DNA from 3 places in the Sphingomonas flavescens genome. Region 1 is predicted to be linked to each of the others. Evidence: predicted binding sites of a transcription regulator. Region 1 holds the regulator's gene; each other region holds the start of a gene.
What was found. The regulator LexA, encoded in region 1, represses DNA repair genes until DNA is damaged. The targets are predictions, from matches to a motif close to GTTCCNCNCTTGTTCT.
Positions count from the first base shown of each region.

Region 2: the regulator LexA is predicted to act here: its motif matches at 3,408-3,423, upstream of recA (recombinase RecA).
Region 3: the regulator LexA is predicted to act here: its motif matches at 2,873-2,888, upstream of QU596_RS06665 (ribonucleoside-diphosphate reductase subunit alpha).

Region 1 is NZ_CP133016.1:336,708-347,429, reverse strand. Features, by position in the region: gene tpiA (triose-phosphate isomerase) at 1-650, opposite strand, end outside; gene QU596_RS01800 (peptidylprolyl isomerase) at 751-2,694, shown strand; gene lexA (transcriptional repressor LexA) at 2,766-3,416, shown strand; gene QU596_RS01790 (VOC family protein) at 3,418-3,762, shown strand; gene QU596_RS01785 (ComEC/Rec2 family competence protein) at 3,716-5,773, opposite strand; gene gltX (glutamate--tRNA ligase) at 5,953-7,353, shown strand; gene QU596_RS01775 (citrate synthase) at 7,350-8,636, shown strand; gene QU596_RS01770 (sensor histidine kinase) at 8,633-9,889, opposite strand; gene QU596_RS01765 (DUF2336 domain-containing protein) at 9,945-10,722, opposite strand, start outside.
Region 2 is NZ_CP133016.1:659,522-670,243, reverse strand. Features, by position in the region: gene QU596_RS03455 (hypothetical protein) at 30-842, shown strand; gene QU596_RS03450 (LytTR family DNA-binding domain-containing protein) at 945-1,628, shown strand; gene QU596_RS03445 (UrcA family protein) at 1,689-2,081, shown strand; gene QU596_RS03440 (UrcA family protein) at 2,171-2,551, shown strand; gene QU596_RS03435 (hypothetical protein) at 2,683-3,342, shown strand; gene recA (recombinase RecA) at 3,506-4,597, shown strand; gene QU596_RS03425 (multidrug effflux MFS transporter) at 4,646-6,019, opposite strand; gene QU596_RS03420 (M24 family metallopeptidase) at 6,041-7,252, shown strand; gene QU596_RS03415 (dicarboxylate/amino acid:cation symporter) at 7,249-8,565, opposite strand; gene QU596_RS03410 (KpsF/GutQ family sugar-phosphate isomerase) at 8,656-9,633, shown strand; gene QU596_RS03405 (3-deoxy-manno-octulosonate cytidylyltransferase) at 9,630-10,427, shown strand; gene QU596_RS03400 (TIGR01459 family HAD-type hydrolase) at 10,424-10,722, shown strand, end outside.
Region 3 is NZ_CP133016.1:1,285,733-1,296,454, reverse strand. Features, by position in the region: gene QU596_RS06680 (hypothetical protein) at 1-44, shown strand, start outside; gene QU596_RS06675 (sterol desaturase family protein) at 46-807, opposite strand; gene QU596_RS06670 (M20/M25/M40 family metallo-hydrolase) at 863-2,551, opposite strand; gene QU596_RS06665 (ribonucleoside-diphosphate reductase subunit alpha) at 2,939-4,810, shown strand; gene QU596_RS06660 (transferrin receptor-like dimerization domain-containing protein) at 5,036-7,273, shown strand; gene QU596_RS06655 (hypothetical protein) at 7,270-7,500, shown strand; gene QU596_RS06650 (PepSY domain-containing protein) at 7,576-7,998, shown strand; gene QU596_RS06645 (hypothetical protein) at 7,995-8,309, shown strand; gene QU596_RS06640 (hypothetical protein) at 8,309-8,668, shown strand; gene QU596_RS06635 (ribonucleotide-diphosphate reductase subunit beta) at 8,671-9,732, shown strand; gene QU596_RS06630 (DUF4145 domain-containing protein) at 9,738-10,397, shown strand; gene QU596_RS06625 (hypothetical protein) at 10,394-10,722, opposite strand, start outside.

The sequences.
Region 1 (10,722 bases):
ATCTCGGCGGCGTTGGAGGCCTTAACCGATCCGCCGTAGAGAATGCGGAGCTGGATGCCTGCGGCCCCAAAACGCTCCTGAAGCTTGCCGCGGATGGCGGCATGCATCTCGGCAATCTCGGCAATGCTCGGGATCTTGCCGGTGCCGATAGCCCAGATCGGTTCGTACGCGATGGCGAGCTCGGCACCGCCGGCGAGTGCTGGCGGAAGCGATCCCTCGAGCTGGGTGAGTACCGTTTCCACCGCGGTGCCGCCTTCTCGAACGTCGAGGCTTTCGCCGCAGCAGAGGATGACGTCGAGGCCAATCCCAAGCGCGGCCTCGGCCTTCGCTCGCACCTCGTCATCGCTCTCCCGCTGCGCATCCCGCCGCTCGCTGTGCCCGACGATGGTCAGCCTAGCTCCGGAGTCCTCCAGCATTTGCGCGGAGGTGCAGCCGGTGTGGGCGCCTTTTTCGGCATGGTGAACGTCCTGACCGCCGATTGCGAAGCCCGGCACCGCCTCCACCGCGCGATGGATTAGGATCGAGGGAAGGCAGAGCGCAACGTCGACGCTCGGATACTGACGAGATCCTTCGGCGATGGCGCGGATTTCCGCGACGTCCGACGAGACGCCGTGCATCTTCCAGTTGCCGGCCACGAGCTTCTTCACCATGCGCAAACTCCCCTGCTCGCCGGTCCCGTAGCGGCGCCGCTTGATGCGTGCCACCCCCGCCCCTAAAGCACCCCCAACCTCCACTTCGCACCGGATACCGATGCTCTCCTTCTTCCGCCGTCTTTCCAAATCCAAAATCGGCACCGGCATCATGGCGCTGATCCTGATTGCCATCCTGGCCGGGTTCGCAATCGCCGACATTTCCAACTTTGGATCAGGCAAGATCGGTCTGGGTGGAAGCACAGGTGCGCTGGCCAGCGTCGGCAACCAGGACGTGACCGAGCGCGAAGCCAGCGAGGCGATGCAGCGCCGGCTTCAGGAAGCGCGGCAGCAGCGGCCCGAAGCGGATTACAACAGCGTCATCAGCGACCTTCCGGCGGTCATCAACGCGTTGATCGACCAGAGCACAATGCTGGCATTCGCCGACAAATATGGCTTCCCGCTCTCCAAGCGGCTGGTCGATGCGGAGATCGCGCAATTGCCCAACACCAAAGGCCTGGACGGCAAGTTCAGCGAACAGGCTTATCAGCAGTTCCTGGCGCAGCAGCGTCTGACCGACCCGCAAGTCCGCCGCATCTTGTCCGGGGGTTTGTTGCAGCGGCTGATGCTGACGCCGATCGCGACCAACGCTCGCGTGCCGGTCGGCATGGCGACGCCATACGCGTCCCTGCTGCTCGAGGCGCGCGAAGGTGAAGCCGCCATTGTCCCGACCGAACTGTTCAAGGCCGGACTGAAGCCAACGGACGCGCAGATCCAGCAGTTCTACGGGGCCAATCGAAATCGCTACACAGTGCCGGAGCAACGAGCGCTGCGCATCGCTCGGATCGGCGCGGAGCAGGTCGCCGGCGTTGTGCCGAGCGACAAGGAAATCACCGATTATTACAATGCGAACAAGACGGCCTATGCGCCCAGTGACACGCGGTCGCTAACGCAAGTCGTGGTGCCCGACCAGCCGACGGCCAACGCCATCGCCCAGCGGGTCAAGGGCGGTCAGACCTTGTCTGCGGCCGCCGCCCCGGCAGGCGCCCACGCTGCCCTCACCACGCTGACAGATCAAAGCCGCGCGGCCTACTCCAGCGTGGCTGGAGACAAGACCGCCAATGCTGTTTTTGCGGCTGCCAACGGCGCGTTGGTCGGGCCCATCCAGTCCGACTTCGGATGGGTGATCGTGAAGATCGATGCAGTGAAAGCCGGTGGCGGCAAAACGATCGAGCAGGCCCGCGCGGAAATTGCGACAAAGTTGACCGCGGACAAACGGAAGAGCGCGATCGAGGATCTGGTCGACAAGGTCCAGACCGCACTGGACGATGGCAGCAACTTTGCCGAGGCGGTCGCGGCAGCCAAGCTGCCCGTGACGACGACGCCGCTGATCACGAGCGCCGGTACATCACGCGTCGACGCGGCTTACAAGGCTCCTGCAGAGCTTGCGCCGGTGATCAAGACCGGGTTTGAGATCGCACCCAACGACCCGCCCGAAATCGTCGCGCTGGGCGGCGACGCCGGTTACGCGGTGGTCTCCCCCGGCCAGGTTCTGCCGGCAGCCCCGGCACCCCTGACGAGCATTCGCGACCGGGTCGCGACCGACTGGATCGTCGACCAGGCAAACAGAAAAGCTGAAGCCGTCGCCAAGCAGATTGCCGACAGGGCCAGTGCCGGCGCCCCCATTGCCGATGCGGTCAAGGCCGCCGGCGTCACGCTGCCGCCTTCGCGCCCCATCGCTGCCCGGCGCATCGAAATCTCCGATCAGCGCGGCAACGTGCCCCCGGCTTTGCGGGCGTTGTTCACAACCGCAACCGGTAAGGCACGAATGTTAGCCAATCCCGCAGGGGGCGGATATTTCATCGTTAAAACCAATAAGATCACGCCGGGCAATGCGCTCAGTGCGCCGCAGCTAATCACCCAGGTTCAAAGCCAGTTGAGCGAAGCGACGGCGCAAGATTATGCGGAACAATTCACCGCCGCACTACGCAAGGAAATGGGCGCAAAGCGTAATGAAAGCGCGATTGCTGCCTTCCGGACCCGTCTTCTCACCAGCGGGAATTAACGGGCAAAGCTTGACCACAGTATCTTTGTTTCCTAAAAGTTCCCCGTTCGTTCCTGAAGGGGTTCACGGCCATGCTCACCGCCAAGCAGCGCGAATTGCTGTTGTTCATCGATGACCGCCTCAAGGATAAGGGGATCAGTCCCAGTTTCGATGAAATGCGCGAGGCTTTGGACCTGAAGTCCAAGTCGGGTGTGCACCGGTTGATCTCGGCGCTGGAGGAACGCGGCTTCATACGCCGACTGCCCAATCGGGCGCGCGCGCTTGAGGTGGTGAAGCTACCTGAAGCAAGGCCATCGGCCACGGTGACACCAATCCGCCCGGTGACCACGGCGCCTGCCAACGACACACTTGAAATTCCGATGCACGGCAAGATTGCCGCGGGCACACCGATCGAGGCGCTGCAGGGCACGGAAAGTTTTGCGGTTCCGGCGGCTTTGCTCGGCACGGGCGAGCATTACGCGCTGGAGGTTTCCGGTGATTCGATGGTCGACGAGGGCATCCTCGATGGCGACTTCGCGTTGATCCGCAAGGTCGATGTCGCGCATGACGGCGAGATTGTCGTGGCATTGATCGATGAGGAAGAAGCCACGCTCAAGACTTTCCGCCGCGAGGGCAGCATGATCCGTCTCGACCCGGCGAACCGCAATTACGAGCCTCAGCGCTACGATCCGCGGCGGGTGCGGATCCAGGGCCGACTTGCCGGTCTGATCCGCCGTTACTGAGGTGAGCGGGCCGCGGATCGATTATGTCGAATTGCCAAGCGCGACGGCGCATGAGCTCACGTGGGCTTTCTATGCAAAAGCGTTTGGCTGGACGTTCACGAAATACGGACCAGATTACGCTGCAACGACAAACGGCATCACGGACCTCGGTCTACAGGGCGACCGGAGCGAAGCGCTTTCGGCTCCATTGCCCGTCATTCGGGTCGACGACCTCGATGCGGCATTCAATCAGGTAGCCGGTGCGGGCGGCGTGATTGCCAAGCCCATCTTTGCGTTCCCGGGTGGCAGGAGGTTTCACTTCATTGATCCGTCCGGGAGCGAACTCGCGGTCTGGAGTGCGACGTAGAGCTTAACTTTGGGCGTGAAGCCCATGGATGATTGCCCACGCGCTCCGAGACAGTCGCTATGCGGGGCACATCGGCGAGCGTGATCGCGAGTCCTCCGGTCTGCTTGAGGCTGGCCGCGTCAAGCTTCAACCAGCGGGGCACGCAAGCTTTCGGCAAACGTCGATCCGAGATGACAATGTCCGCAGACGCGCAGGCCTGTGTAATCGCGGACCAATCGATCCGGGTTGCCGAGCGCGTGGCAAGCAGGTGCCACGCCGATCCGTTTCTATGGATGGTCGTCAGGCAAGCGTCGTAGGTGCAATCACTGGTCGACTGTGCATCAATGGCGGAGGGATCGCCGTCGTATCCTGACGCTTCGGCGAGCAAACTGCGGATGTAGTCGCCGGCACGGTCACGCAGAATGTAAACTTCTCCAGCGTCAGCAATGGCGAGGTGACGTCCATCGCCCGTGATCAGGAGGTCGGGCGCGGGGGCGGCGAGCGCGCCGGCGGCCCCGACGGCAATGGGGAGGAGCCCCAGGCGACGAGCCCGCGTCGTCCATAGGCAAATCCACAACCCGCCGGCGGCAAGCAGTGCGTAGGACCAGCCCGGCATCGACGGCATCATCGCAATCGCACCTCGCGCGGATCCGACGACATGCGCCAGGGCGAGCAGTGTTTTGATCGCCAGACCGCAAAGGAACCACAACGGCCGACCTAGCCCAATCCCGTCGAGGATAAGCGCTCCTGCCTCCAATGGCATCACGAGGAAGGTCGTCAGTGGAATGGCAAGGATATTGGCGGCGACCCCGTAGAGACCTGCCCGGTGAAAATGGAAAAGCGCAATCGGAATTAAGGCACATTCGACGGCGACCCCGGTCGCAATGACTCCCAGCAGGCTGCGTCCGATGCGCTGCAATAGCCCCTCTTCCCGCCGTTCCAGTAACCACCGCGCCCACGGAGCGGAATGAAAGGCGACGATGGCGGTCACCGCCGCAAAACTCATCTGGAAGCTCGGGCCAGCCAGCGCTTCAGGGCGAAAGATCAGTACCACGAGCGCACCGGTGGCAATCAGCCGGATGCTGATCGCCTCACGGCCAAGCGCTATCCCGGCAAGCACGAGCAACGCGGCGACACAGCTTCGGACGGTCGGCACCTGGGCGCCAGTGAGAAGGGTATAGCCAATCCCTGCCATTGCCCCCGCCGCGGCCGCCACCAGCACCAAGTTAAATCGGAGCGCCAGCCATTCACTCAGTGCAAGTAACTTGAGGGTTAGGAACATGGCGAAGGCGACAACCGCCGCGATGTGCAAGCCGCTAACCGACAAAAGATGCGTGAGGCCGCTGCGACGCATGGCGTCGGCGTCTTCTTGGTCGACCGCATTCTGGTCCCCGGTCGCCATTGCGATGGCGATCCCTGCGTCGTTGCCAGGCAGGCGATCCATGATGTGGCGCCGGAGCCGGTCGCGGACCCGGTCGAGGCCGTGCGGCTGCGCGGCTTTGGTGACGGTGACCGGACCGAGCGTCTTGCCGACTGCGCCGATACCCTTGAACCAAGCATCGCGAGCGAAGTCGTAGGTGCCGGGCAGCGCCATTGGCGGTGGCGGCGCGAGGCGCGCGCGAAGGTCGACAACCGCTCCCGGCGCGATACCCGCGGGAAATTTGTCTTCGTCAAGCGATACGCGGACCGTCGGCGGGAGCCCTGGCGTTCCGGACTTGAGCAGCAAGCGGACAGTTTCCCGCGCGGGGAGGTGGTCGACGGCCGAGACGGTCGCGGTGAATTGAACGACCTGCGGCCGGTCGAGGCGTGGCGACGCGACCCAGGCCGACCGTGCCCAGACGAGCGCGCAGCCGCTCGCCGCGGCAAATGCGAACCAGGCGAGCGCCCGCCCGCTCCGCTCCTGCCCGATGGCCAGACCGATCAGTACAAGCGCGAGCGAAACGCAAAGGAACGCCTGCCAGCCCCGCGGTCCGGCGATGACGAACCATGCCGCGATCCCGGCACCGAAGCCGACGACGAACCAAGGCGGCAACTGGGCGCGCTCCGCCTCGAGGAAGCCTTCGACCTCCCCGTGAAGCGCGGAAATCCGCGTCTTCCAAAAGCTCCGAGCACGCTGTGGAAGAGGCGCTTCCCCTATGTTAGGGGCGCTCGTCCGTTGCATTGCAGCATAGAGAGAAGAGCAAAGCGCCGCCCGGCGCAAGTGAGAAACTTTTGGCCGATCAGAACAACCGTCCCGTCGTCACCCGCTTCGCCCCCTCGCCGACCGGCTACCTCCACATCGGCGGTGCCCGGACGGCGCTGTTCAACTGGCTCTACGCCCGGCACCGCGGAGGCAAGTTCCTGCTTCGCATCGAGGATACCGACAAGGCGCGGTCTACTGAGGATGCCATCGATGCGATCCTGGACGGGATGAACTGGCTCGGCCTCGATTGGGACGGCCACGAATATTATCAATCGCAATTCTGGGCGCGGCATGCCGAGGTGGCGCATCGCCTGCTGGAGCGCGGCGCCGCCTATCGCTGCTATATGACGCAGGAAGAGTTGGCAGCCCAGCGCGAGCAGGCGCGTGCGGAGCGCAAGCCGTTCCGCATCGACAGCCCCTGGCGCGACGTTACCGAAGGCCAAGGCGACACGCCGTTCGTTATCCGCCTGAAGGCTCCCCGCGAGGGCGAGACTGTCATCGACGACGAGGTTCAGGGCCGCGTGACGGTGCAGAACGTGGAGCTGGACGATTTCGTGCTGCTCCGTTCCGACGGTACCCCGACCTATATGCTGGCGGTCGTGGTGGACGATCACGACATGGGCGTGACCCACGTCATCCGCGGCGACGATCACCTCAACAACGCCTTCCGCCAGCTGGCGATCATCCGCGCCATGGGCTGGCCTGAGCCGACCTATGCGCACGTGCCGCTGATCCATGGGCCGGATGGAGCGAAGTTGAGCAAGCGCCACGGCGCGATGGGCGTCGACGCCTATCGCGACGAGCTCGGTCTGCTCTCCGAGGCGGTGAACAATTATCTGCTGCGGCTTGGCTGGGGCCATGGCGACGATGAGATTATCAGCCGCGCGCAGGCGATCGAGTGGTTCGACCTGCCGCAGGTGGGCAAATCGCCGTCGCGCTTCGACTTCAAGAAGCTCGAAAACCTCAATGGTCATTACATCCGGGAGGCGGACGATGCCCGGCTCGCGGATCTGGTCGCCCCTCGCCTGCCCGGCGCCGACAAGGCGCTGCTCGTAAAAGCCATGCCGGAGCTTAAGGCCCGCGCGCACACGCTCAACGAGCTGGCCGACGGCGCGCGCTTCCTGTTCGTCCAGCGGCCGCTGGACGTGGATGAAGCGGCGGCCGCATTGCTGACGCCCGATGCCCGCAAAATCCTCGGCGCGGCGTATGCCAAGCTGGGTGCCCTTGCGGAATGGGAACCGGCAGTTCTAGAGGCGGCCATCCGCGAGATCGCCGAGGAGAATGGCGTGAAGCTGGGCAAGCTGGCCCAACCGCTTCGCGCCGCGCTCACCGGACGCACCACCTCTCCGGGAATTTTTGACGTACTGGCGCTGCTAGGCCGCGACGAAAGCCTCGCCCGCATCGCCGACCAGATGGAGCCGACTGAATGACCGACAAGACCGCGACCCTGAACGTTGGGGACGATAGCGACCAGTTCCCGGTGCTCGACGGCTCCGTCGGTCCTGAAGTCATCGATATCCGCAAGCTGTACGGCGAAACCGGCAAGTTCACCTACGATCCGGGCTTTACCTCGACCGCCGCCTGCAAGAGCGCGATCACCTACATCGACGGAGAACAGGGCATCCTCCTTCACCGCGGCTATCCGATCGACCAGCTGGCCGAGAATTCGAGCTTTATGGAAGTCGCCTATCTGCTGCTGAACGGCGAGCTTCCGAAGAAGGCGGAGCTGGACAATTTCAGCTACACGATCAGCCGCCACACCATGCTGCATGAGCAGCTGGCGACCTTCTACCGCGGGTTCCGGCGCGACGCGCACCCGATGGCCATCATGATCGGCGTTGTCGGCGCCCTGTCGGCTTTCTATCACGATAGCACCGACATCACCGACCCCGAGCAGCGCATGATCGCGTCGCACCGGCTGATCGCCAAGATGCCGACGATCGCCGCGATGGCGTACAAATATTCGATCGGCCAGCCGTTCATGTATCCGGAGAACAAGCTGTCCTACACGGGCAACTTCCTGCGGATGACATTCGGCGTCCCGGCCGAGCCCTATGAAGTGAACCCGATCATCGAGAATGCGATGCGGCGGATCTTTATCCTGCACGCCGACCACGAGCAGAATGCGTCGACGTCCACGGTTCGTCTGGCGAGCTCTTCGGGTGCCAATCCCTTCGCGTGCATCGCGGCGGGCATCGCTTGCCTGTGGGGCCCGGCGCACGGCGGTGCCAACGAAGCGGCGCTGAACATGCTTCGCGAGATCGGCGACGTGAAGCGGATCCCGGAATATATCGCCCGCGCCAAGGACAAGGACGATCCGTTCCGGCTGATGGGCTTTGGTCACCGCGTCTACAAGAACTTCGACCCACGGGCGAAGGTGATGAAGGCGACGGCGGACGAGGTCCTGAAGGAGCTCAACATCTCCGATCCCGTGCTAGACGTTGCCAAGGAGCTCGAGCACATCGCGCTAAACGACGAATATTTCATCGAGAAGAAGCTCTACCCGAACGTCGATTTCTATTCGGGTGTGATCCTCAATGCGATCGGCTTCCCGACCGACATGTTCACGGCGCTGTTCGCCCTTGCCCGCACGACGGGCTGGGTGGCGCAGTGGAATGAAATGATCGCCGATCCCGACCAGAAGATCGGTCGTCCCCGCCAGCTCTACGTTGGCGCGACGCAGCGCGACTACGTCCCGGTCGACAAGCGTTAAGCGGCCGGCAGGCTGAGCGAGAAACGCGCCCCTTCGCCGGGTGCGGTGTCGAGCGTGACGTCACCGGCGAGCGAGCGGGCCAGGCGGCGCGAGATGGCAAGGCCGAGACCTGCGCCGTCATCTTTTTTGCGGGCCCTCTCAAAGCGCTCGAAGATCCGCTCGCGATCATCGGCGGCAACGCCAGTACCCTGGTCCGTTACCGTTACCCGGGCCATCCCACCGCTGCGCGCAAACTCCAGCCGCACGCGGCCGCCCTCCGGCGAGTGGCGGATGGCATTGCCGATCAGGTTCACCAAAATCTGAATGACCGCGCGCTCCTCGCCCCTGGCGGCGAGCGACGCGGCGTCATCCGCTTCGATGCTAACACCAGCGGCTTCAGCGGCCGATTCCAGCATCACGACGGCGTCGCCGGCGAGCGCCGCCAAGTCTATCGTTCGGTCGCCCTGTACCGTCTCGTGGCCCATGGATGACATGACCGAAAGCAGGTGCCGGGCGGCCGAGGCGATATCCTCCCCGTAATTGGCGTAATCGCTGCGAAGCGGACCTTCCGAACGTTCGACAAGCCGCTGGGCGTTACCAATGATGTGGTCGAGCGGCGAGCGGAGCATCTCATCGAGCGCGAGGTCGAAAGCCCCCACTTGCTCAGGTCCCGAAATTGGGTCTTCCGATCGAACGCTGCCGCGAAACCCCGCAAATTGGCCATCCGCGGCCATCACAATTTCCCCGTCGAGAATCACCATCCGGCTTTCATCGACGCGGCTACGCGCATGCTGGCCGGCGAACGGGCGGCGCGCGGCGAGCGCACTGATCAGGGGCATTTCCCCTTCTTCATTTTCGTCAAAGCGCAGAATGCGGGTGAGCGGCTGACGCGCCACGTCGGCTGCATGGACGCCAAGGATCTCAGCGAGACGCTCGGAAAGCGAAATTATCCGCAACTGTTCGTCGGTGGCCCATTCGTTCAAAGTGTTCGAGCTCTTCGCTTCCGCCCCGAGCAAAGAAGCGAGGCGGGGCGGGCCCGGCGCTCGCGTTGTCCAGCCTTCCAGCGAAAGCGCGATGTCCTCCCCTTGCGGCGTTGCGCGGACCCACAGGTCAATATCCTGATCCGCCGATGCGGCAACGGCCGGCCTGGATACTGTTGTCCGAAGCTTGCGAGCCAGCGCCGCGATTGCGGCAACCTGGGGCAAGGCCAACTGTTCGTTCAATGCCGCGCCCGCCTCGCGCTGCAGCGCCTCAAGTTCAGGGTCGGCGGCCACCAGCCGACCGCCTCGGTCTAGGCGGCCCGTGACCGGAGGTTGTTCTGAAGGTGCGCTAGCCACGCTCGTCGTCCAAACGTTCCAGCGCGGCTCGGAAACCACGGTCTGTGGACAACCAGGATTTGGCAGCATCCACGTCCGCCGGTGTCATCTTGTCGAACCTTTCGACCGCTTCGACCGCATCTCCAATGCCGAGCAGATCCCCAATTCCTGCCAACAGTCCCGCGGCAAGTTCCCGGGATGCGTGGGCGGCACGGCAAAGAATCATCATTCTGGAGCCGTCGCCGGAGAGAAGATCGTCGAGCGCGTCGTCGATGAGTAACCCTGCCCGGCGCGCGAGAGCAGCGCCGACGAACATGACCTCACCTTCATTCGCGGCGGCCAACACGAGATCGTCGCTAAGCGCACCAGCGTCGTCGAGCTCGCGGATGAGTGCCGTGGTCAGTCTCGCGATTCCACGCTCCGCGTCTCGCTGCTCCCGCACCTGCCGAGCGGCGGCCGAGAGTTCCCGATCCGCATCTGCCGCGCCCCGGCTGCGAGCAACCTCCGCCCGCAATGCCGCAGCAACTGCCGTGATCAAATGATCGGCCGTCACGGCGGCCAAATCGTCGATCGCCACGAGGCACTGGCCGAAGCGATCTCGACGCCGTCCACGCGCCAGGATGAGAGCCATGGCTGAGGCTGCGACTCCGCCATGATTGTTACTGACCAACCCTTGCAGGACACGGGCCTCCTTGCATCCACCGCGCGCGCGGGCGGCAAGCGAAATTCGCTCCTCGTCGGCGCGTTGCAGCACCACGGCAATGAGCCCAGCGTCATCGAGCAATTTCGCG
Region 2 (10,722 bases), 320 kb from region 1:
CGAATTGTTAACCACGGGGGTCGGGCGACATGGTCCTGTTCCGTCGCGTAGGGGACGCATTCCGGCGCATCGACGATCGCGAGTGGCTGCTCCTCGCGCTGGAGACGCTCGGTGTCCTTGCGGGCATCCTCATCGCGTTCGAACTGCAGGAGTGGGGACAACGACGCAGCGAAGCCGCCCGTCATCACGAGTTGATGGAGCGGTTGCAGGAGGAGAGTGAAGGCGACGTCGCGGTCATCCGCAACATGCACGACCAGATGGCGCCGTTCGTTCGACGGGAAGAGATCTTCGCCGCCGCTCTCGGTAACGGGGAATGTCCGTCGGCCGATGATTTCCAGGCGATCAACACCTTCGGCATGATGCCCGCGATCGCCGCCCCGACGTCGGTCTATCAGGAGTTGATGGGGGCGGGCGGCCTGGCCTCGATCGAACGCAAGGAGGTGCGCACCGCGATCGCCCGCTTTCAGTCGACCCTGCAGTTCAGCCAGAAACAGATCGACTATTTCCGGTCGTTCGCGATCAGCATGGACCCGGTCCCGAATACCGATCCGCGCGTTATGATCCGCTTCAGTCCGGACACCGGCGGTGAGCCGCTGGCGATCCAGTATGACTCAAAGGCCCTGTGCGCGGACCATGCGTTCAAGAACAAGATTGCTGCGGCCGCGCGTCAGCACGTCGTCTTCCTCAACTATTTCAGCAACGCTTTGCGCGACGGTATCGCGATGTGCGTCGCCCTGTCCGACAGCCTCGGCCGCCGCTGCGTTCCGGCCGATGCGCGGCCCCTGACGAAGAAGGAAATCGATCTCGCGCGGCAGTCCCTTGTCGAGTTGCGGGAAAGATAGTTCACGCATCACGCGCAAATCCGCGCGATGTTATTCGCTCCGCCGTTAGATTTCTGTTAAATTAGTCTCGCTTCCGGGCTCGGCCGGAAGGGGGTGCGCCTTATGACATCGAGACTTGCAGTCATCGATGACGGCCTGCTGGTGTTGCTATGCCTGGCTATAGATCACCGGGCGGATCCCGCTGGCCTTGCTGCCTTCAAAAGCAGCATCATTTCCTTGGCTGAAGTGTCGCTGGAGACCGAAGGGGCGTTCGATTTCATCGTCCAGCTTCGCTTCTCGTCTCTGCTCGAATTCAACGAAACGTTGCATTTAATGGCCGCCGACCTCCGCCAGTTCGTAACCCATTACGAAACGAGCTTTGTCTGCAAGCGCTTCGTCCGTTCCGCGGATGGTGACGAATGCTTGTGGGTGCCCTGCGCCGACGGACGGCAACGCGTTGATTTTTCCTCGATCATCAAGGTTACGGCGGAGCGGGATTACATGCGGGTCCATGCCCGCGATGTCAGCTGGCTGCTCCACACCACCATCCACAAGATGAAGCAAATGCTCGACGGATGGGGATTTTTACACATTCATCGTTCGACGATTGTGAACCGCCAGCATGTCGAACGACTCCTGCATCACCACCGTCATTGGGAGGTGTTGCTTAGCGACGGGTCGGTCGAGCCCGTTTCCAAGTCTCATGCCGCCGAGACCGTTCGTGCCCTCGCCGAGCAAGGTTCGTCGATGGAAGTGCCAATCGTTGAAAAACCGCCGAAACCCGTCGAAATTAACCTCCGTCAATAAACTGAAAGGTTCATCTCCGGAGTTCGCGGATCGTAATCCGCAGAGCGAGGGAGAGAGAACATGGACGCACGTCAACTCGCATGTATCGGGGCAGCCGCCTTCGTTGGATCGCTGCTCGTCACGGCCACCGCCTCCATGGCGAAAAACAGCCAGCCGGTGGTCATTGAAAAGCATATCGACCCGCTGACCCGCTATGTGTCGTTCGCCGACTTGTCGCTCACGTCCAAGGAGGGGAAGCACCTCCTTTACCGAAGGGTTGGTCAGGCGGTGGATGAAGTCTGTCCGTTGAGCCTGTCGTCGGACGAAGCGGAGTTCGCGGTGACCTATGACCGGCTCTACTGCAAGGATTATGCCTGGCGCGGAGCGCAGCCGCAGATCCGCAAGGCCATTCGCGCAGCGGAGGTCGGAACGCCGCTCGTCATGACGCTCGGGATCACGGGAGCGCAGAAGTAGAGCGGGAGCCGAGGGCAGGCCGCCGCCGGCCTGCCCCGGCCTTTTTTCGGCAATTCAGGAACTCACAATCAAGGAGAGCTCGCATGCCCATGCGGCAATTAGCATTCGTCGGAGCTGCCCTTGCCGGTTCGATGCTGTTCTCGGCAACTTCAACCGCCAGACCGGTCAAGCCCGTCGTCATTTCGAAGCGCGTTGATCCGATGGTTCGCTACGTTTCGTACGCCGACCTGTCGCTGACTTCACGCGAGGGCAAGCGGCTGCTAATTCACCGCGTTTACGCGGCCGTGGACGAGGTTTGCCCGGTCAGACTTACGGCAGACCGCGTGGACGACACCGCCGATTACGACCGCCATTATTGCCAGGACGGCGCCTGGGCGGGTGCGCGGCCGCAGATCCGGCAAGCGTTTCGTGCTGCAAGTTTCGGCACGCCGCTCGTGATGACGATCAGCATCGCTGGCGCGTCGAGATGAGCCCCCCGCTGGGGGCGGGCGGCCATTGACCTGCCCCCAGCACCCCGTAGCAATCCGCTGCTTCGTCGCGATGGTCCCGTTGCCGCGCGAAGCCTTTCCTACATGGTGATTGATCCCGCATATCCTCGCGGATGACGCACAAACCCGATCGCCTCACGCTAAGCCATCAGCTTGTTGCCCGCATCCCGGTCACTGTGACCGCCGCCGACCTGCTCGCGGACCGCGATGCCGAGCCGGCGCCGGATCCAATCGCGTTCGATCCGGTGCCCCGACTTCGGAACCGCCGCGGTGGCTGGTCGGAGCAAGTGCAGCGCGAATTCATCGCCTGCCTGCAGCAGACGGGCTGTGTCAGCGTCGCCGCCCGCGCCGTGGGACGAAGCGTCAGTAGCGCTTACCGCCTGCTTCGGGTTGAGGGAGCCGACGGCTTTGCGGTCGCTTGGGACCAGGCGGCGAAGGAGGGCCTCGATCGCATGCGCGAAGATGCGCTCGACCGTGCGCTGAACGGTTCATTGGTGCCTGTCTATCGTAAGGGCCGGCTGGTCCGAATCGAGCATCGCCGCAATGACCGCCTTGCGTTCGCCCTGCTCAGCGGCCGCTGCAACGACGTCAAATACTACCGCAACGACGCGCTCAACCGTCATGCCTATTTCATGGAGATGAAGGCGCTCGACGAACAGCGCGCCGCCGAGCGCCAAGCGCGCGAGGAAGCCGCGCGGGCTTATCAGGAAGAACTGGACCGCATGTTGGCGAAAGCAAAGGCCATGAATGGCCCGCGAATTCGCCGTTTGTAGAGGGCTGCGCGGCCTAAGTTCACGCAAATGCGGCCGCCCGGCGTGAACTTAATGAAGATAAGCACGTTCCACACTTGTTCCACGAGAACAAATCGGATACGAACACTTCTCCACAGGCGGGGCTCGGCCGCCATCGATTGCAGCTTGAACGGAGGCAAGGGACATGGCAGCGACGCTTAAAGTCATTGGCAACGCATTGGAAAACAGTACCTTGAACAGCTCAGGCACGGACCGTCAGAAGGCCCTTGAAGCCGCCCTTGCGCAGATTGATCGCGCCTTCGGCAAGGGCTCGGCGATGAAGCTTGGCAGCCGCGAAAAGATCGAGATCGAAACCATTTCGACCGGCAGCCTCGGGCTGGACATCGCGCTTGGCGTCGGCGGCATTCCGCGCGGCCGCATCATTGAGATCTACGGGCCGGAAAGCTCGGGCAAGACGACGCTGGCACTCCACGCGATTGCCGAGGCGCAGAAGACGGGCGGCACCGCCGCTTTCGTCGACGCCGAGCATGCGCTCGATCCGGTCTACGCCAAGAAGCTTCGCGTCAACATCGACGAGCTGATCGTGTCGCAGCCCGATACGGGCGAGCAGGCGCTGGAAATCGTCGATACGCTGGTCCGCTCCAATGCGATCGACGTGCTGGTGGTCGACTCCGTCGCCGCGCTGGTGCCGCGCGCCGAGATCGAGGGGGAAATGGGCGACAGTCACGTCGGCCTTCAGGCCCGCCTGATGAGCCAGGCCCTGCGCAAGCTGACCGGTTCGATCAGCCGCTCGCGCTGCACGGTCATCTTCATCAACCAAGTCCGCATGAAGATCGGCGTCATGTACGGAAATCCGGAAACTACGACGGGCGGCAACGCGCTGAAGTTCTACGCCTCGGTCCGCCTCGACATTCGCCGCACCGGCCAGATCAAGGACCGCGACGACATCGTCGGCAACGCCACCCGGGTGAAGGTCGTCAAGAACAAGGTCGCGCCGCCGTTCAAGCAGGTCGAATTCGACATCATGTACGGTGAGGGCGTCAGCAAGGTCGGCGAAATCCTCGACCTTGGCGTCAAGGCCGGTCTGGTCGAAAAGTCGGGCGCGTGGTTCAGCTATGACTCGATCCGCATCGGTCAAGGCCGCGAGAACGCCAAGACCTACCTCAAGGAAAACCCCGAGATCGCGCGGCGCATCGAAAACGCGATCCGCGGCAAGACCGAGGAAGTGGGCGAGGCTCTCATGGCCGGACCCGAGGAAGAAGAAGTCGCCGGTTAAGATCCCCAGCGGCGGGCAGCGGTCCAATGCGCTTTCCGCCAAGCTGGTCTAGCAAAGGTCCTCGGGATCGCAGCCACCGAAGGTCGCCGGCCGGCTGGGCTCGAGCCGGGCGAAGAGCCGCTTCGGCTCGGTCAGCACGATGATGATGAGCGCGGCGATGGCAGCGAGCGCGCAGCCGATCAGATACGGGCGCACCGTTCCGTCGAACGCCTGGCCGATCGCAAAGCCGACAATCGCCGCGCCCAGCGTCCCGACCACACCCTGGATCGATGAAGCGGTGCCGGCGATCGGCGCCATTCGCTCCATCGCCAGCGTGCCAAGGTTGGACGAGGTAAAGGCAAAGCTCGCCATCGCCAGGCTTTGCATCACCACGAACACCGGCAGGCTCTCATGTCCCGTCAGGCCGATCAGCGCGTGCAGGCTGGTGATGACGGCGAACATCACCGCGGCGCTGTGCCCGACCCGCCGCAGTCCAAAGCGTCCGACGAATCGGGAGTTGAGCCAGGAGGCGAGGGCCATCGGCGCCGCGATCCCCGCGAACACCAGTCCGATGTAGCGGCCCTCGTCAAACACATCGAAGACGATCTGCTGGATGGACGAGATATAGGCGATCAGGGCCGAGAAGGTCGAGGCGAGCGCCAGCGTGTAGCCGCGAGAGAGGGGATCGCGCACCGCTTCCATCATCGCGCCGCCCATTTCCCTCCATCGCAGTGAGCGACGGAATTCAGGGTGCAACGTCTCGGGCAAACGCCACGCCGACCAAGCCAGCATCAGAAGGGCGTATCCGGCAAGCACGATGAAGATTGCCCGCCAGGAGGCGACCAGCAAGATGGCTTGCCCGATGTTCGGTGCCAGCACCGGCACCAGCATGAAGGTCATGAACACCAGGCTCATCACGCGCGCCATGGCTTCGGCCTCGAACAGGTCGCGCACCATGGCGACCACCAGCACCCGTGTCACCGCGGCCGAGGCGCCCATTGCGAACCGCGAGGCGATCAGCAGCGGGAAGGTGCCTGCGAACGCGCAGAGGAGGGCGAACAAGGTGTACAGGCTGATCCCGGCGGCGAGGATCGGCTTGCGCCCGAACCGATCGGCGAGCGGTCCCCAAAACAATTGGGTCGAGGCGAAGCCGACGAAGTAAGCGATCACTACCAGCTGACGGTCGTTTTCCGTCGTTACTCGAAGCGAATCGCCGATCGCCGGCAGCGCGGGAACCATGGCGTCGATTGCGAACGCGTTGAGCGCCATTAACCCCGCGAGCATGAAGGTCATCTCGCGGGTGCCGGGGCGCTTCACGCCGTCATGAGCCAGGGAGTCGAACATGGAGCGGCGCCTGCTGGCCGATTGCCTTGCGCCGTGCAACAGTGCCGGATCTCTTTCGGGGGTTCTTCGATGCTCGATACTAAAGTTCGCCGCCGCCATTTCCTGCAAGGTGCGGGAGCCATGGCCGCAGCGCTCACCGTGCCGCTGGACCGCGTCTTTGCCCAGGCCGCTGACGAGCTGCCGAAGATTACGCTACCGCCACCGATCACTTCGGCCGAGCGTCTGGCGCGTCTCGCCAAGGCCCGCTCGCTGATGGCGAAGCACGGCATCGGCGCGATCATTGTCGAGCCCGGCGCCAGCCTCGACTATTTCACTGGCGTGCAGTGGTGGCGTTCCGAGCGCCTCACCGCCGCGGTCATCCCAATGCGGGGCGATCCCATCATCGTTACACCGTTCTTCGAGCGCCCTTCGGTAGCGGAAAGTCTTTCGGTGCCGGCGGAGATCCGAACCTGGAACGAAGACGAGGAGCCGCTGAAATTCGTCGCTGACGTCCTTCGCGAACGGCGCGTGGCCGACGGTGCCGTGGGCTTTGAGGAAACCGACCGCTTCTTCATCTTCGACAGGCTTCGTCAGCAACTTCCGAAGCTGCGGGCGGTGACCGCAAATCCGGTTGTTCGCGGCTGCCGAATGATCAAGACGCCCGCCGAACTCGCTCTGATGCAGGCGGCAGCCGATATCACCGAAGCATCGCTGAAATACGCCGGACAGCATATGCGCGAGGGCATGAGTCCGGCCGATGTCGATGCGCTGGTCGCGGCTGCGCACAAGAGAATGGGTGGCGCCTATGACGGCGGCTTGATCCTGCTCGGCGAAGCCTCGGCTTATCCGCATGGGAGCCATAAGCCGCAGGCAGTGCGGCGCGGCGAAGTGGTGCTGATGGATTGCGGCTGTTCTGTGCACGGATATCAATCGGATATCTCGCGCAGCTTCATCTTTGGCGCCGCCCCGACACCCGAGCAGCGCAAGGTCGCGCAACGGGTCCGTCGTGGTCAGGACATCGCCATGTCCGCCGCGAAGGTCGGCGCGCCGGCGGGCAGCGTCGACGATGCGGTGCGCCGTGCATACGAGAGCTGGGGCTACGGCCCCGGGTACAAGCTGCCCGGAACCTCCCATCGCACCGGCCACGGCATCGGCATGGAAGGCCATGAGCCGGTCAATCTCGTCCACGGCGAGATGACGCCGCTTGCCGCGGGCATGTGCTTTTCCAACGAGCCAGGCATCTACCTCCCCGGCAAGTTCGGCATCCGGTTCGAGGACTGCTTCCACATGACGGAAGCCGGTCCAAAGTGGTTCACGACGCCGCCTCCGTCGATCGACCAGCCCTTCGCCTAGAAATGATCCTCCGCCTTGGCCGGGCCAGGGCGGTGGGACGGCGCATGCGGTGGTTCGATGTCCGCAGGCTCAGGCGCGTCGAGCGTGCCCTCCCATCGGGCGACGACCGTCGAGGCCACGGCATTGCCGACGACGTTGGTCGCCGAACGACCCATGTCCAGGAAGTGGTCGACTGCGAGGATGAGCAGAAGTCCGGCTTCGGGAATCTTGAACATGCCCAACGTCGCGGCAATGACGACGAGGCTGGCACGCGGTACTCCGGCCATGCCCTTCGACGTTACCATCATTACCAGGAGCATAGTCATCTCCTGGCCGAAGTTCAGATGGATCCCATAGGCCTGCGCGATGAAAATCGTCGCGAAGGTCATGTACATCATCGAGCCGTCGAGATTGAACGAATAACCGAGTGGCAGGACGAAGCTGGCGATTCGCGGCGGCACACCGAACCGGTCCAAGGCCTCAAGCGTCCGGGGATAAGCTGCCTCGCTCGACGCCGTGGAGAAGGCAAGCACGACCGGATCGCGGATATACCGAACCAGGTGCCGGGTCCGGCCACCGACGATCACGAACGCGGCACCGATCAGCAGGCACCAGAGGATTGCCAGGCCGAGATAGAAGCTGCCGACGAACTTTCCGAAGGTGAACAAGATTTCCGGGCCCTTTTCGGCGATGGCGCTGGCTACGGCGGTGAACACCGCGAAGGGCGCAAAGCGCATCACGTAGTCGGTCACCTGCAGCATGACCTTCACCAGCGATTCGACGCCTTTGACGATTGGGCGCCCGGCTTCCCCGATGGCCGTCAGGGCGACGCCGAAGAAGATCGAGAAGATGACGATCGGCAGGATCTCGTTCTTGCTCATTGCCTCGAAGATTGATGCGGGCACGAGGTGGGTGACGAAGTCCTTCAGGTTGAAGGCGGCAGCATCCACTCCGCTTGCGGCAGTGGTCGGAGGGATCGGCAGCGACAGGCCCACGCCTGGCTGAAGGAAGTTCACCAGCAGCAGGCCCAGCGTCAGCGAGACGAGGCTCGCCAAAATGAACCAGGCGAGAGAGCGCACGCCCACGCGCCCGAGCGCCGCGACGTCACCCATGTGCGCGATGCCCGCCACGAGCGTTGAGAAAACGAGGGGCGCGATGATCATCTTGATCAATCGCAGAAACAGCGCGGTTACGATGCTCAGATAGTCCGCAATCGACTTCAGGTGCGCGGCGCTGGCCGGCGTGCCGTCGTCGATCGCAGCGTTGATCGCCCAGCCGGCGATGATGCCCAGCACCAAGGCAATCAGGATGTAACGCGTCAGTTTCTTGGCCATGTGGCTCCCCTCAAGCCGCCGACCCAAGCCGCTGCGGCTGTTGACGTCAAGCGCTTCACAGCGGGCAGGCAGGTGGCTAGGGCGCGCATCATGGCAGCGGACAATCCGTCCCCGGTAGGCGTGCTCGAGTTTGGACGGGCGATCCTTCACGACGAAGCGCGGGCGCTCGATGCGCTCGCCGACGGCTTGGGCGAGCCGTTCGAACGCGCCATCTCCCTCATCTACGACTGCCGCGGAAAGCTCATCGTCAGCGGGCTCGGCAAGTCGGGCCACGTGGCGCGCAAGATTGCCGCCACCTTCGCGTCCACCGGGACCACCGCGGTATTCCTCCACCTGGCCGAGGCGATCCACGGCGATCTGGGCATGGCGGCCAAGGGCGACGTCGCGATCCTCATTTCCCAGAGCGGTGAGACGGCGGAGCTCGAGCCGGTCATCGATCATTTCCAGCGTGCGCAGATCCCGATCATCGGCATTACCGGCCATCCCGGGACGATGCTCGCCGACGCAGCAAGCGCCACGCTCCTCCTGCCGCATTGGCCCGAGGTGGGCCCGGAATCGGTAGCTCCCACGACGTCGACGACGATGACGCTCGCGCTCGGTGATGCGCTCGCGATGACGGTGATGCGGCAGAAGGGCGTGACCCGGACCGACTTCAGCTGGCTTCATCCCGGCGGCTCCCTGGGATCGCGCCTCCGCCCAATTCACCGCCTCATGCACCGCGGAGATGCAATTCCGCTAACGCGCGCCGATAGCTCGATGCACGACACCATCGTCGAGATGTCGGCCAAACGCCTGGGGGTAATTGGCGTCACTGACGAACATGGCTTTCTGATCGGGGTAATCACGGACGGTGACCTTCGCCGTAACATCGAGCGTGGCCTTGATCATCCTGCAGCAGACTTCATGACCCGCGATCCAAAGACGGTGCACCCCGACGATCTTATCGATGACGCGCTGCCACTGTTCGACGAATATAAGATCACGGCGCTGTTCGTGGTCGATGAGCAGGAGAGCGGAAAACGACCGGTCGGCGTGCTTCACATCCACGACTGCCCCGCCGCCCGATGAAGTCGGTCATCCTAATCCCGGCGCGCTATCAATCGACGCGCTATCCAGGAAAGCCGCTGGCGGAAATAAGGGGGGCGAACGGAGCTGCAAAGTCGCTGATTCAGCGGAGCGTGGAGGCAGCGCGGCGCGTAGCGGGCGTTTCCGAAGTCTTCGTGACGACCGATGACGACCGCATCGCTGACGCATGTTCAGCCCTCAGTGTTGGCGTGATCATGACCTCGCCGGAATGCCGCAATGGCACCGAACGTTGCGCAGAGGCGCTGAAGTCGCTGCACGCCCCCGACCTCGTCATTAATTTTCAGGGCGATGCGCTGCTGACTCCGCCCGGGTTCGTCGAAGCGCTGATCGGCCGGATGGATCAGGACCAGGATGCGCTCGTCGCCACCCCGGCCATGCGGCTTCGCAGCAGCGAGGCTCGCGCGCTTCAGGACGAAGAGGCCGTCGGTCGGGTCGGCGGGACGTCGGTGGTTACTGACGACCAAGGGCACGCACTTTATTTTTCCAAGCGCTTGATCCCCCATCTTCCAAAGGGAGCGCTGGAGGGCGCGATGTCACCGGTGCGGTTGCACGTTGGCGTTTACGCCTATCGGCCCGAAGCACTCGATCGGTATGTCTCGGCTCCGATGAGCGAACTGGAGATGCTTGAGGGGCTCGAGCAGCTTCGCTTCCTGGCGGCCGGCATCAAGATTGCCGTCGTCGATGTGGCGACGCCGCCGTTCGCACTGCGCGAGCTGAACAACCCGGAGGACATGGAGGCGATTGAGCAGGCGCTCGTCGATGCAGGGCTCGAGTGAGCAGCCTCGACGCGCTGGACGCGCGCTACCGGCTTATCCTGTGCGACATTTGGGGCGTCGTCCATGACGGGGTGACGCTGTACGCCGGTGCGGCGGAACGCTTACGGGCTTGGCGGACTGAGGGCCGCTGCGTCGTACTGATTACCAATGCGCCGCGAACGGCTGATGAGGTTGACGCGCAACTTGCGCGCCTGGGACTGCCGAGGGATGCCTATGATTTTGTCGAAACGGGCGGCGAGGCAGGTATCGAGGGCCTGCGTGCGCTCAATGAGCCGGTCGGTTTCATCGGAACGCA
Region 3 (10,722 bases), 950 kb from region 1:
CGCTGGACGAGATCGGTTCAATTCTGCCGGGTAACCCGCGCTAGACTAAAGCCGGATCCTGCCGTCCATCTTCTCGATTTTATTGACATCGACCATCGCCAGCATCGCCACCCACCGCCGCGCCCGCTCAGGCTCGAAGCCCAGTTCGACGGTACGCTGGACTGGCTCGCCATAGGTTCCGAACAGCCGGTCCCACAGCGGCATGTCGCCGAAATTGCGCGCGTGCACGTCACGTTCGTGATGCAGCAGATGGGCTTCCGGCCGCTGGATAAACCAGCCGGTCCACGCGGGCGTCCGCACGTTCCAGTGCTGATAGAGCGCCACGCAAAACCCCCACAGCCCGGCCCAGGCGGCCGCGTGCGCGGTCGAATTGGTCAGGCCCGCGGCCAACAGGCCGCACAGCACGCCTTGGACCAGACTATCGAAAGGGTGGAAGATCATCGCGGACGCAATGTCGACCCGGGCGACCCCGTGGTGCAGCTGATGCCCGGCGCGCCACAGCAGGTCAAAATAATGCATGGTACGGTGCGCCCAGTAACCGAAGAATGTCGTGAGCACCCAGACGGGGAGGGCGGCCCAGTTCCCCCACGTGTTGAGGTCGATGATGGCCATCGGCGGCAAGTGAGGCACGATCAGCAGCGGTGCGCCGACGAAGACGACCAGAGTCAGCGCGAAACCGGCAAGTCCGATCAGTCGCCAGCGGCGAATCTCCGGCATCTCGCGGCCCGATGGCACGAGTGCTTCGAAGGCCATGAACAATAGCAGGCTCGCGGGCAGCGCGAGCAGCATCGCGGTGTCGAAATCCATCGCCAACCCCCTGCGACAAGACCAGGCGGCTGATAGCGTAACTTGGGCGATGGGCCTAGCGGCCGCGCTCCGGTCGCGAGGATGAAGCACTGCTGCGCGCCCCGCTGCTTTGCGCCCGCACCTTCGCGAACTCCGAGGTCGGCCGCCATTGCGGCCAGGCGCGGCTGTTCGCCAGCCTGTTACCGATCGCGAAGAACATGTCCGCTTCCTGCGCAGCGCCGCGCAGGTCCCAGCTCGGCGACCAGGCGTCGCACGTCTGGTGATAGCAGTTGGACGTGAAGCTAGTGAGCCACTTCTCGCCGGCTGGGCGCCCGCCGTCGACCATGTCGTAGGCCCCGGCCAGCGCCATATCGAGCAGGACCGGCACCCCGCGCTTGGCGAAGGAGAAATGGTCCGCGCGGTAGAATAAACCGCGTTCCGGATGATTCTCCGGCGTCACGTACCGTCCCTGCGCCTTGGCTGCGGCGGCAAGATAATCTTCCATCTCGCTCTGGCCCTGACCGACGACCACTGCGTCCTTGACCGGCCCATTCCACTGCAGCGTGTCGAAGGTCAGGTTGGCGACCATCTTGTCCATGGGGAACAGCGGGTGCTGCGCGTAATATTCGGAGCCCAACAACCCGCGCTCTTCAGCGGTCCAGGCCGCGAAGACCAAGGTTCGCTGCGGCCGCGGTCCCGCCGCGAACAGCCGCGCATTCTCGATCATCGCCGCAAGGCCCAGCGCATCGTCGGCTGCGCCCGGCTTGATCGTCCGGCCCTGCGCATCCGCGGGGCCGATGCCGTACGCGTCCCAATGCCCGCCGTAGCTGATCGTCTCGTCGGGGTATTTGCTGCCCGTCAGCTTGCCGAGCACGTTGTGACTGGTCAGCCGCGTCAGCTTCACCGGCGCGTCGACCGTCAGCGTCGCCTTTAGATCGATTGGCTTGAACGCCGCCGTCCGCGCCTGGCGCTTCACCGCCGCAAGGTCATAACCGGCGCGCTTCAGCAGGTCCGCCGCGACGTTTTGCTGGATCCATCCCTGCAGCAGCACCGGTTGCTGCGCACCGGCCGGGAGCACGACGTTATAGCCTTCACCGGCCGGGCTTTTCACCACGGTCCACGGGTAACCGGCGCCCTCGGTATCGTGGACCACGAGCGCGGCAATTGCGCCGCGCCGCGCCGCTTCCTCATATTTGTAGACCCAGCGGCCGTAGAAGGTCATCGTCTTGCCGCCGAACTTTCCTGCGACCGGTTCGCCCGCGGTCGCCTCGAAGTCCGGGTCGTTGACCAGCATCACCGCGACCTTGCCGTGCAGGTCGACGCCCTTGAAATCGTCCCAGCCGCGCTCTGGCGCGCTGATGCCGTAGCCGACGAAGACCATCGGCGCGTTGGCGATCTTGACCGCCTCCGTCGCGCGCACCGTCGACATGTAGATGTCGTCTGGATAGCGCAGCGGCGTCGTCGCGCCCGTCTGCGTGACGCCGACCGTCGACGGCGCGCCGAGCTGCGTGCGGATCATCGGCACTTCCTGCGTCCAGCCCCCGTTTTCGCCCGCTGGTTGAAGTCCGGCAGCCTTGAACTGCTGGATGAGGTAGGGGATCGTCTTTTCTTCGCCCGCTGTCCCCGGTGCACGGCCTTGGAACTCGTCGGACGCGAGCGTGCGCGCGATTTCCGACATGCGCTTCATGTCGACCTTCGGGGCAGGGGGCGATGCGGCCATCAGCGGCAATGATGCGGCCAGGACGGCGGTCAATTTCGTGCGCATCGCATCCCCTTTTTCGAACCGGGCATGCTGTGCGGCGGTGCTTACCGCAAGTCCAGTGCGAACGCCTTGCGGCGCAACGTTGCGGTAGCGTCAAATCCACAGGATTTTGCGTTGATGCGCCATTTACCGGCTTGCGCCCAAATCCAATTAAGGCACTATAGCTAGTAGCGGTCGAGGGGGAGTACTCAACCACTAGTGTTTCGCTCGGGAATCCCTATATTCCGGAGGGAGACGCGGTCGTCCCCGCTTTCCACAGGCGGCGGGTGTGCAAAGGTCCCCTGAAGGCGCGAAAACGGCTAGGGTGCCGCGATGGCTCCGAGTCGAACAAGTCAGGAACAAACGGTTCTCGGCGATTACGCCTTGGCCGATTAAGGACGGGGTAGCGCGATGGATTTCTCGACCGGCTCAGAAGTAACGAGCGACGACGTTTCGACCACCGCCAGCGGATCGAAGTCCGTCCATGCGCCCAAGTTTGCCGTCACCACCGACGACAAGCGCGACGCTTTGCTGACCGAGTTCGGCAAGGACACTTTGGTCGACCGTTACCTGCTCCCGGGCGAGAATTATCAGGACCTGTTCGCGCGCGTCGCCGCGGCCTACGCCGACGATGCCGATCACGCCCAGCGCGTCTACGACTACATCTCGCGCCTGTGGTTCATGCCCGCGACGCCCGTGCTGTCCAACGGCGGCACCGGCCGCGGCCTGCCGATCAGCTGCTATCTCAACAGCGTGGACGACAGCCTGCAGGCGATCACTGAAATCTGGAACGAGAACGTCTGGCTCGCCTCCAAAGGCGGCGGCATCGGCACCTATTGGGGTCGGGTGCGCGGCATCGGTGAGCCCGTCGGGCTGAACGGCAAGACCAGCGGCATCATTCCGTTCGTCCGCGTGATGGACAGCCTGACGCTGGCGATCAGCCAGGGGTCGCTCCGCCGCGGCTCGGCTGCCGTCTATCTCGACATCGCCCACCCGGAGATCGAGGAGTTCCTCGAGATCCGCAAACCCAGCGGCGACTTCAACCGCAAGGCGCTCAACCTGCACCACGGCGTGCTGGTCACCGACGAGTTCATGGAAGCCGTTCGCGACGGTTCGGAGTTCGAGCTCAAGTCGCCCAAGGACGGCAGCGTCCGCGGCAAGGTGGACGCGCGCTCGCTGTTCCAGAAGCTGGTCGAAACCCGCCTCGCGACGGGCGAGCCGTACATCATCTTCATCGACCAGGTGAACCGGTCGATGCCCAAGCATCACCGCGACCTCGGCCTCAAGGTCTCGACCTCGAACCTCTGCTCGGAAATCACGCTGCCGACCGGCCGCGACCATCTTGGCGCGGATCGCACCGCGGTCTGCTGCCTGAGCTCGCTCAACCTCGAAACCTGGGACGAGTGGAACGGCGACAAGCAGTTCATCGAAGACATCATGCGTTTCCTGGACAACGTGCTGAGCGATTACATCGCCCGCGCGCCGGACGAGATGGCGCGCGCCAAATATAGCGCGGAGCGAGAGCGCAGTGTCGGCCTCGGCGTGATGGGCTTCCACTCCTTCCTGCAGGCGCGCGGCCTGCCGTTCGAAGGGGCGATGGCCAAGAGCTGGAACCTCAAGATCTTCAAGCACATCCGCGCTCAGGTCGACCAGGCGTCGATGATGCTGGCGAAAGAGCGCGGACCGTGCCCCGACGCCGCCGACATGGGCGTGATGGAACGCTTCAGCTGCAAGATGGCGATTGCGCCGACCGCGTCGATCTCGATCATCGCCGGCGGCACCTCAGCCTGCATCGAGCCGATCCCGGCCAACATCTACACGCACAAGACGCTGTCGGGCTCCTTCTCGATCAAGAACCCGTATCTCGAAAAGCTGCTCGCTTCGAAGTCCAAGGACAGCGACAAGGTATGGAATTCGATCCTGGAGCAGGGCGGCTCGGTCCAGCACCTCGACTTCCTGACGCCCGAGGAAAAGGACGTGTTCAAAACGTCGTTCGAGATCGACCAGCGCTGGCTGATCGAGCTTGCGGCCGACCGCACGCCCTACATCGACCAGGCGACCTCGCTGAACCTGTTCATCCCCGCCGACGTCGACAAGTGGGACCTGATGATGCTCCACTTCCGCGCGTGGGAGCTGGGCATCAAGTCGCTCTACTATCTCCGCTCCAAGTCGGTGCAGCGCGCCGGCTTCGCGGGTGGGGTCGAGGCCGACAACACCCCTGAGCTCAAGGAAATCCAGCTCCCGTCGAGCACCGACTACGACGAGTGCCTGGCATGCCAGTGAGCCTCGTCACCCCAGCGCAGGCTGGGGTCCATGTCGGTGAGCAATGGCGGACGTCGACGACAGGCGACGACATGGATGCCAGCCTCCGCTGGCAAGACGGAGTAATCCAGTGAGCAAAGAGAAGCTCCGCAAATACGGCAAGCGCGCCGGCTACGTCGTGCTTGGCCTCGTTGCGCTCGACCTCCTTGCCGGCGTCGCCACCGTCGCTGTCGCTGCGTGGCTCCGGTGAGGCGCCTGCTCGCCAGCGGCGTCGCCGCGCTCGCCCTCGTCGCCACGGCCGCCACCGCGCAATCGGGCGGCCAGGCGCTCGAACAGAGCTTCGACTCGATGATCAGCACCGCCGACCAGCTCGGCTGGCTGCAGACCATGTCCTCCGCGCCCAACCATGTCGGCGCGCCGCACAACAAGGCCAATGCCGACATGCAGCTGGCCCTGTTTAAGCAATGGGGCTGGGACGCGCGGATCGAGCGCTTCGACGTCCTCTATCCGACGCCGATCTCGACGACGCTCGAACTGGTCACGCCGACCCGCGTTCAGCTGGGCGGGCAGGAGCCGGCGATCGCCGAGGACCCGACCTCGTCCCAGACTGCCGGCGCGCTGCCACCCTATGTCGCCTATCAGGGCGACGGCGACGTCACCGCACCGGTCGTCTACGTCAATTACGGCATGCCCGACGATTATGACGCGCTCGAGCAGCGCGGCATTTCGGTCAAAGGCAAGATCGTGCTCGCCCGCTACGGCGGCGGCTGGCGGGGCCTGAAGCCCAAGCTGGCGCAGGAACATGGCGCGGCCGGCTGCCTGATCTACTCCGACCCGGCCGACGACAGCTACGCCGAGGCCGACGTCTTCCCGAAGGGCGGGGGACGGCCCGATGCCGGCGTGCAGCGCGGCTCGGTCGCCGACATGCCGATCTACCCCGGCGATCCGCTGACGCCGGGCATCGGTTCGACGCCGGGCGCCAAGCGCCTGACGCGCGAGCAGGCAATCACGATCCTCAAGATTCCGACCCTGCCGATCTCGTATCGCGACGCGACGCGGATCATCGCCGCGCTCGATGGCCCGCTGGTGACCGGCAAGCAGCGCGGCGGCCTTCCGCTCGCCTATCACTGGGGCGGCAGCGATGCGGTCAAGGTGCACCTCGCGGTCAAGTCCGACTGGTCGCAGAAGCCCGTCTACAACGTCATCGCGACGCTGCGCGGCTCGACCTATCCCGACGAATGGATCGTTCGTGGCAACCACCGCGACGGCTGGGTGTTCGGCGCCTCCGATCCGCTGACCGGCCAGGTCGCGCTGATGAGCGAGGCCAAGGCGCTCGGCGCGCTCTACCGGGGCGGCTGGCGGCCGGCGCGGACCATCGTCTACGCCAGCTGGGACGGCGAGGAGCCGGGCCTGCTCGGCTCGACCGAATGGGCCGAGGCGCACGCCGATGAGCTGAAGCGCAAGGCGCTGATGTACATCAATACCGACGGCAACGGCCGCGGCTTCCTAGGCGCGGGCGGCAGCCATGAACTGCAGCATTTCGTCAATCAGGCGGCCAACGACGTCCTCGACCCGAAGACCAACGTCCCCGCCGCGCGCCGTGGCCGGGCGGCGATCCTGGCGAGAGGCTATAGCGACAAAGAAAGCGTTCGCCCTGAACAGTTCGAGGCGGCCAAGTCCGGCGGGGATTTTCCGCTCAGCGCGCTAGGTTCGGGCTCCGACTATACCGCCTTCCTGCAGCATCTCGGCATCGCCTCGCTGAACCTCGGCTTCGGCGGCGAGGATGAGTCCGACGGCAGCTACCACTCGGTCTACGACAGTTACTATCACGTCACCCACTTCGACGATCCGGGCCTGCAATATGGCGCAGCGCTGTCGAAGCTGGTCGGCCGCGTCGTCATGCGCGCCGCCGACGCCCCGCGCGTGCCCGCCCGCTACGGCGACTTCGCCACCGCCGTCGGGCGCTACCTGACCGACATCAAGAAGCTCGCCGCCGATCAGCGCGAAAAGGACCGCACGCTCGCCGACCTGCGCCGCGAGGGGGACTTCGCGCTTGCCGCCAGCCCCCGCGATCCGATCGTCGCCCCGCGCGACCAGGGCGTCACGCCGCTGATCGACATGCTGGTGCTGGAGAACGCGGTCGATCACCTCAAGCGCGCCGCCAGCGCCGCCGACGCCACGCTGGGTCGTGCGTCGGATCTGCCGCCGGCGACCCAGGCGCGCATCAACGCCAGCCTAGCGCGCATCGACCAGCTGCTGATCGATCCCGCGGGCCTGCCCGGCCGTCCGTGGTTCAAGAACCTCGTCTACGCTCCGGGCACGCTAACCGGCTACGGCGCCAAGACGCTGCCCGGCGTCCGCGAGGCGATCGAGCAGCGCCGCTGGGACGACGCGCGCACCTACGTCGAGCGCACCGCCAAGGTGCTCGAGGACTATGCCAACCGCCTCGACCAGGCTGCCGCGATCGGACGGCCCGCGGCGTGATCGCGCACCTCACCACCGGGCGAATGATCGAGCTGGCCGTCGCGGTCCTGCTGATCGGCGCGGGCATCTGGTTCTATCGGCGCCCGGGTGGTGACGGCCGTCCGAGCACGCAGGGCCCGGTGATCATGTTCGTGATCGCGGCGATCCTGGGCGCCCATGCGCTCGGCCTGATGGACTATCGCCCGAGCCAGGCGGAGCGCGAAGCGATGTTGGGCGGGGCGCAATGATCGGCGGAAACAACACTTGCCAAAGCTATTCGCATCGTCTCTCTGTTGCGAAACGTTCGCAATTAGGAGGCGCCTGTGCGCAAGTGGCATCGTTGGCTGGCCGTGTTGTTCGGCGTGTTCTTGCTGTGGATCTCGGTGACGGGCGTGCTCAGTCAGGTGGGCAGCCTGGTCAACTCGGGCGGGTTCGAGACGGAAGCAAGCGAGGCGCGGGCCCGCGCGGCGGCGAAGGCCGCGACCCCGCCGGGCTTCGTCTGTCCGGAAACCATGACCTGCCGCCCCAAGCCCGCGACCAAGCCGGCGTGGAACGTCGGCCTGCTCCATCACCTGCATTCGGGCGAGAGCTTCGGGCCCGTCGGCACGATCATCTCGATCCTGTCCGGCCTGTCGCTGGTCTTCTTCAGCTTCTCGGGCCTGTGGATGTACATCCAGATGTGGCGCGGCCGGCTGGTGAAGACCCAGCACGGCGGCAAGCTAAGAGGCGGCCGCTTCTTCTGGTGAAAGCGGCGGCTGCCGCCGCTTCCACTTCGACGCTGACCGCCTGCGCAGCGACGCAGACCAGCGCCGCCGTCGCGCCCACCGCGCCGGGTTTCCTGCTCGGCCTGTGGCACGGCTTCATCTTCCCGGTCGCCTGGGTCGTGTCTTTGTTTATGCCGCAGGTCGCGGTCTATGCCGTGCCCAACAACGGCGGCTGGTACGATTTCGGCTATTTCCTCGGCATCGTCGTGTTCGGCGTCGGCGCCAAGAAGGGCGGCGAGCGCGTCGTCTACCGCGACCGCGTCATCGATACGACCGCGCGGCGGATCGACTGATGGCCGGCTACCGCGACAACTCCGGCTACGATCCGTACGCCTACGAACAGCCCGGGCCCCCACTTCGCCCATATAATTGGGTGCAGTGGACCGGCCTCGTGATTGTTGTGGTTGGCGGGATATACTCGCTCGCTTCCTTGCTCGGCCAGGCGGGGCTGATCCCGCTTCACCTCAAGTCCACGCAGCCGTTCGCGAGCCTGCCGCTTCTTGGCATCCTGCTCATTCACTCCCGCCGCGCCCCCGGCACGCCAGCGGGTACCGAGCAATTGCGCAAGAACCGTCAGGTCCTGCTCATCACCGTTCTGATCTGTGCCGTCATCCTCGGCGCCGCCACCGTCATCGAACTCACAGGAGCGTAACCATGGGACTTCTTCAGGCGTCCAAGACCTACAAGCCGTTCGAATACCCCTGGGCGTTCGAATATTGGAAGCGCCAGCAGCAGATCCACTGGATGCCGGAGGAAGTGCCGCTGGGTGAGGACTGCCGCGACTGGGCGCAGAAGCTCACCGACCACGAACGCAACCTGCTGACGCAGATCTTCCGCTTCTTCACCCAGGCGGATGTCGAGGTGCAGGATTGCTACCACGACAAATATGGGCGCGTGTTCAAGCCGACCGAGATCAAGATGATGCTGACCGCGTTCAGCAACATGGAAACGGTCCACATCGCCGCTTACTCGCACCTGCTCGACACGATCGGCATGCCCGAAAGCGAGTATAGCGCCTTCCTCCAGTATAAGGAGATGAAGGACAAGCACGATTACCTCAGCACGTTCGGCGTCGACACCGACGAGGACATCGCCAAGACGCTCGCCATGTTCGGCGGCTTCACCGAGGGGCTGCAGCTGTTCGCCAGCTTCGCGATGCTGATGAACTTCCCGCGCTTCAACAAGATGAAGGGCATGGGCCAGATCGTCAGCTGGTCGGTCCGCGACGAAAGCCTCCACTGCGAAGGCATCATCAAGCTGTTCCACGCCTTCGTGAAGGAACGCGACTGCCTGACCAAGTCGGTCAAGGACGACATCCGCGACACCTGCCATCAAACGGTCGCGCTCGAAGATGCGTTCATCGACCTCGCCTTCGAACAGGGGCCGGTCAACGGCATGACCCCCAAGGAGATCAAGAAGTACATCCGCTACATCGCCGACTGGCGCATGGGGCAGTTGGGCTTCAAGCCGATCTACATGGTCGACGAGCACCCGCTGCCCTGGCTCGCGCCTTTGCTCAACGGCGTCGAGCACGCCAACTTCTTCGAAACCCGCGCGACCGAATACTCAAAGGCGGCGACCCGCGGGAACTGGAACGAGGTCTGGGACAGCTTCGACCGCCGCCAGAAGGCCAAGGGCGAAGCCGCCGCGAACGACGCGAGCGCGGGTGGCGAGGGGCCGGATATGTTCGAGGCGTCGGGGGTGGCGGCGGAGTAGGGCTAATGGTCATTACGGGCGATTGCCCGCATTGCGGCATCCAAAAGGTAGCGTTTGTTGCGCGCTACCAGTTCGAAGTTAGCTCATCTAAGTCTGAAGTACACATGCTCGCAACCTGCAACGCTTGCAGGAAGGGCGCTATCTTCCATCTCGGACTTTACGAGCACACGTCCGGCGCTGATTTGGTGAAAGCGACAGGCTCGCAAGAGAAACTTAGAATCACGGTCGAACAACAATGGCCTGATTATCAATCAAAAACGCCCGCTGCCGTTCCAGCCAATATTACAAACTTCTACGAACAAGGTGTACGGGCACTGAAAGCGGGACATTGGGACGCCGCTGGCGCCATGTTCCGCAAGACACTTGATGTCTCGACTAAGGTCATTGATCCTGATCATCGCGACGAGACCTTATTCAAGCGCATCCATCTGCTTGTGAACAATGGCCAATTGACTGCTGCAATGGGCGATTGGTCGCATGAAATAAGGTTGGACGGGAACGACGCTGTGCACGGCGAAGAGCCTGAAACTGAAGTGGATGCCAAATCTTTACGAAGATTCGCGGAAGCGTTTCTGACCTACAGCTTCACGTTACCTGCCATGGTAAAGGCTAATCGCGGTAAACGCACACCGGCAAACGAATCTGTCGTAACAGCAGCAGCTTAGGGTCCGAATGAGACGCGACGATCACCGAACTTCTCCAAGGTCTCGCGTCGAAACTTCTCTGGGTCCCATCGCCCATTTGGCTTCGCGTAACTATCGATCTGCCGTTTGGGATGTTCATGCCAATTGATGTTGACGGCCCAGTAGCTCGGGAAGAACCAAAGCGAAGAGTAGGGCAGGTGATCGTGAATCCACAGCGCCAAGTGCTGCCAACCGCTCACTTCAGGATGTTTGTCGTAAGCTGATGGAATGATCACGCACGCGGTCGCGCCAAAGCAACCATCTTCGTCACGCATGTCCCAGATATGCTTCGCCGCATTCTTCTCGT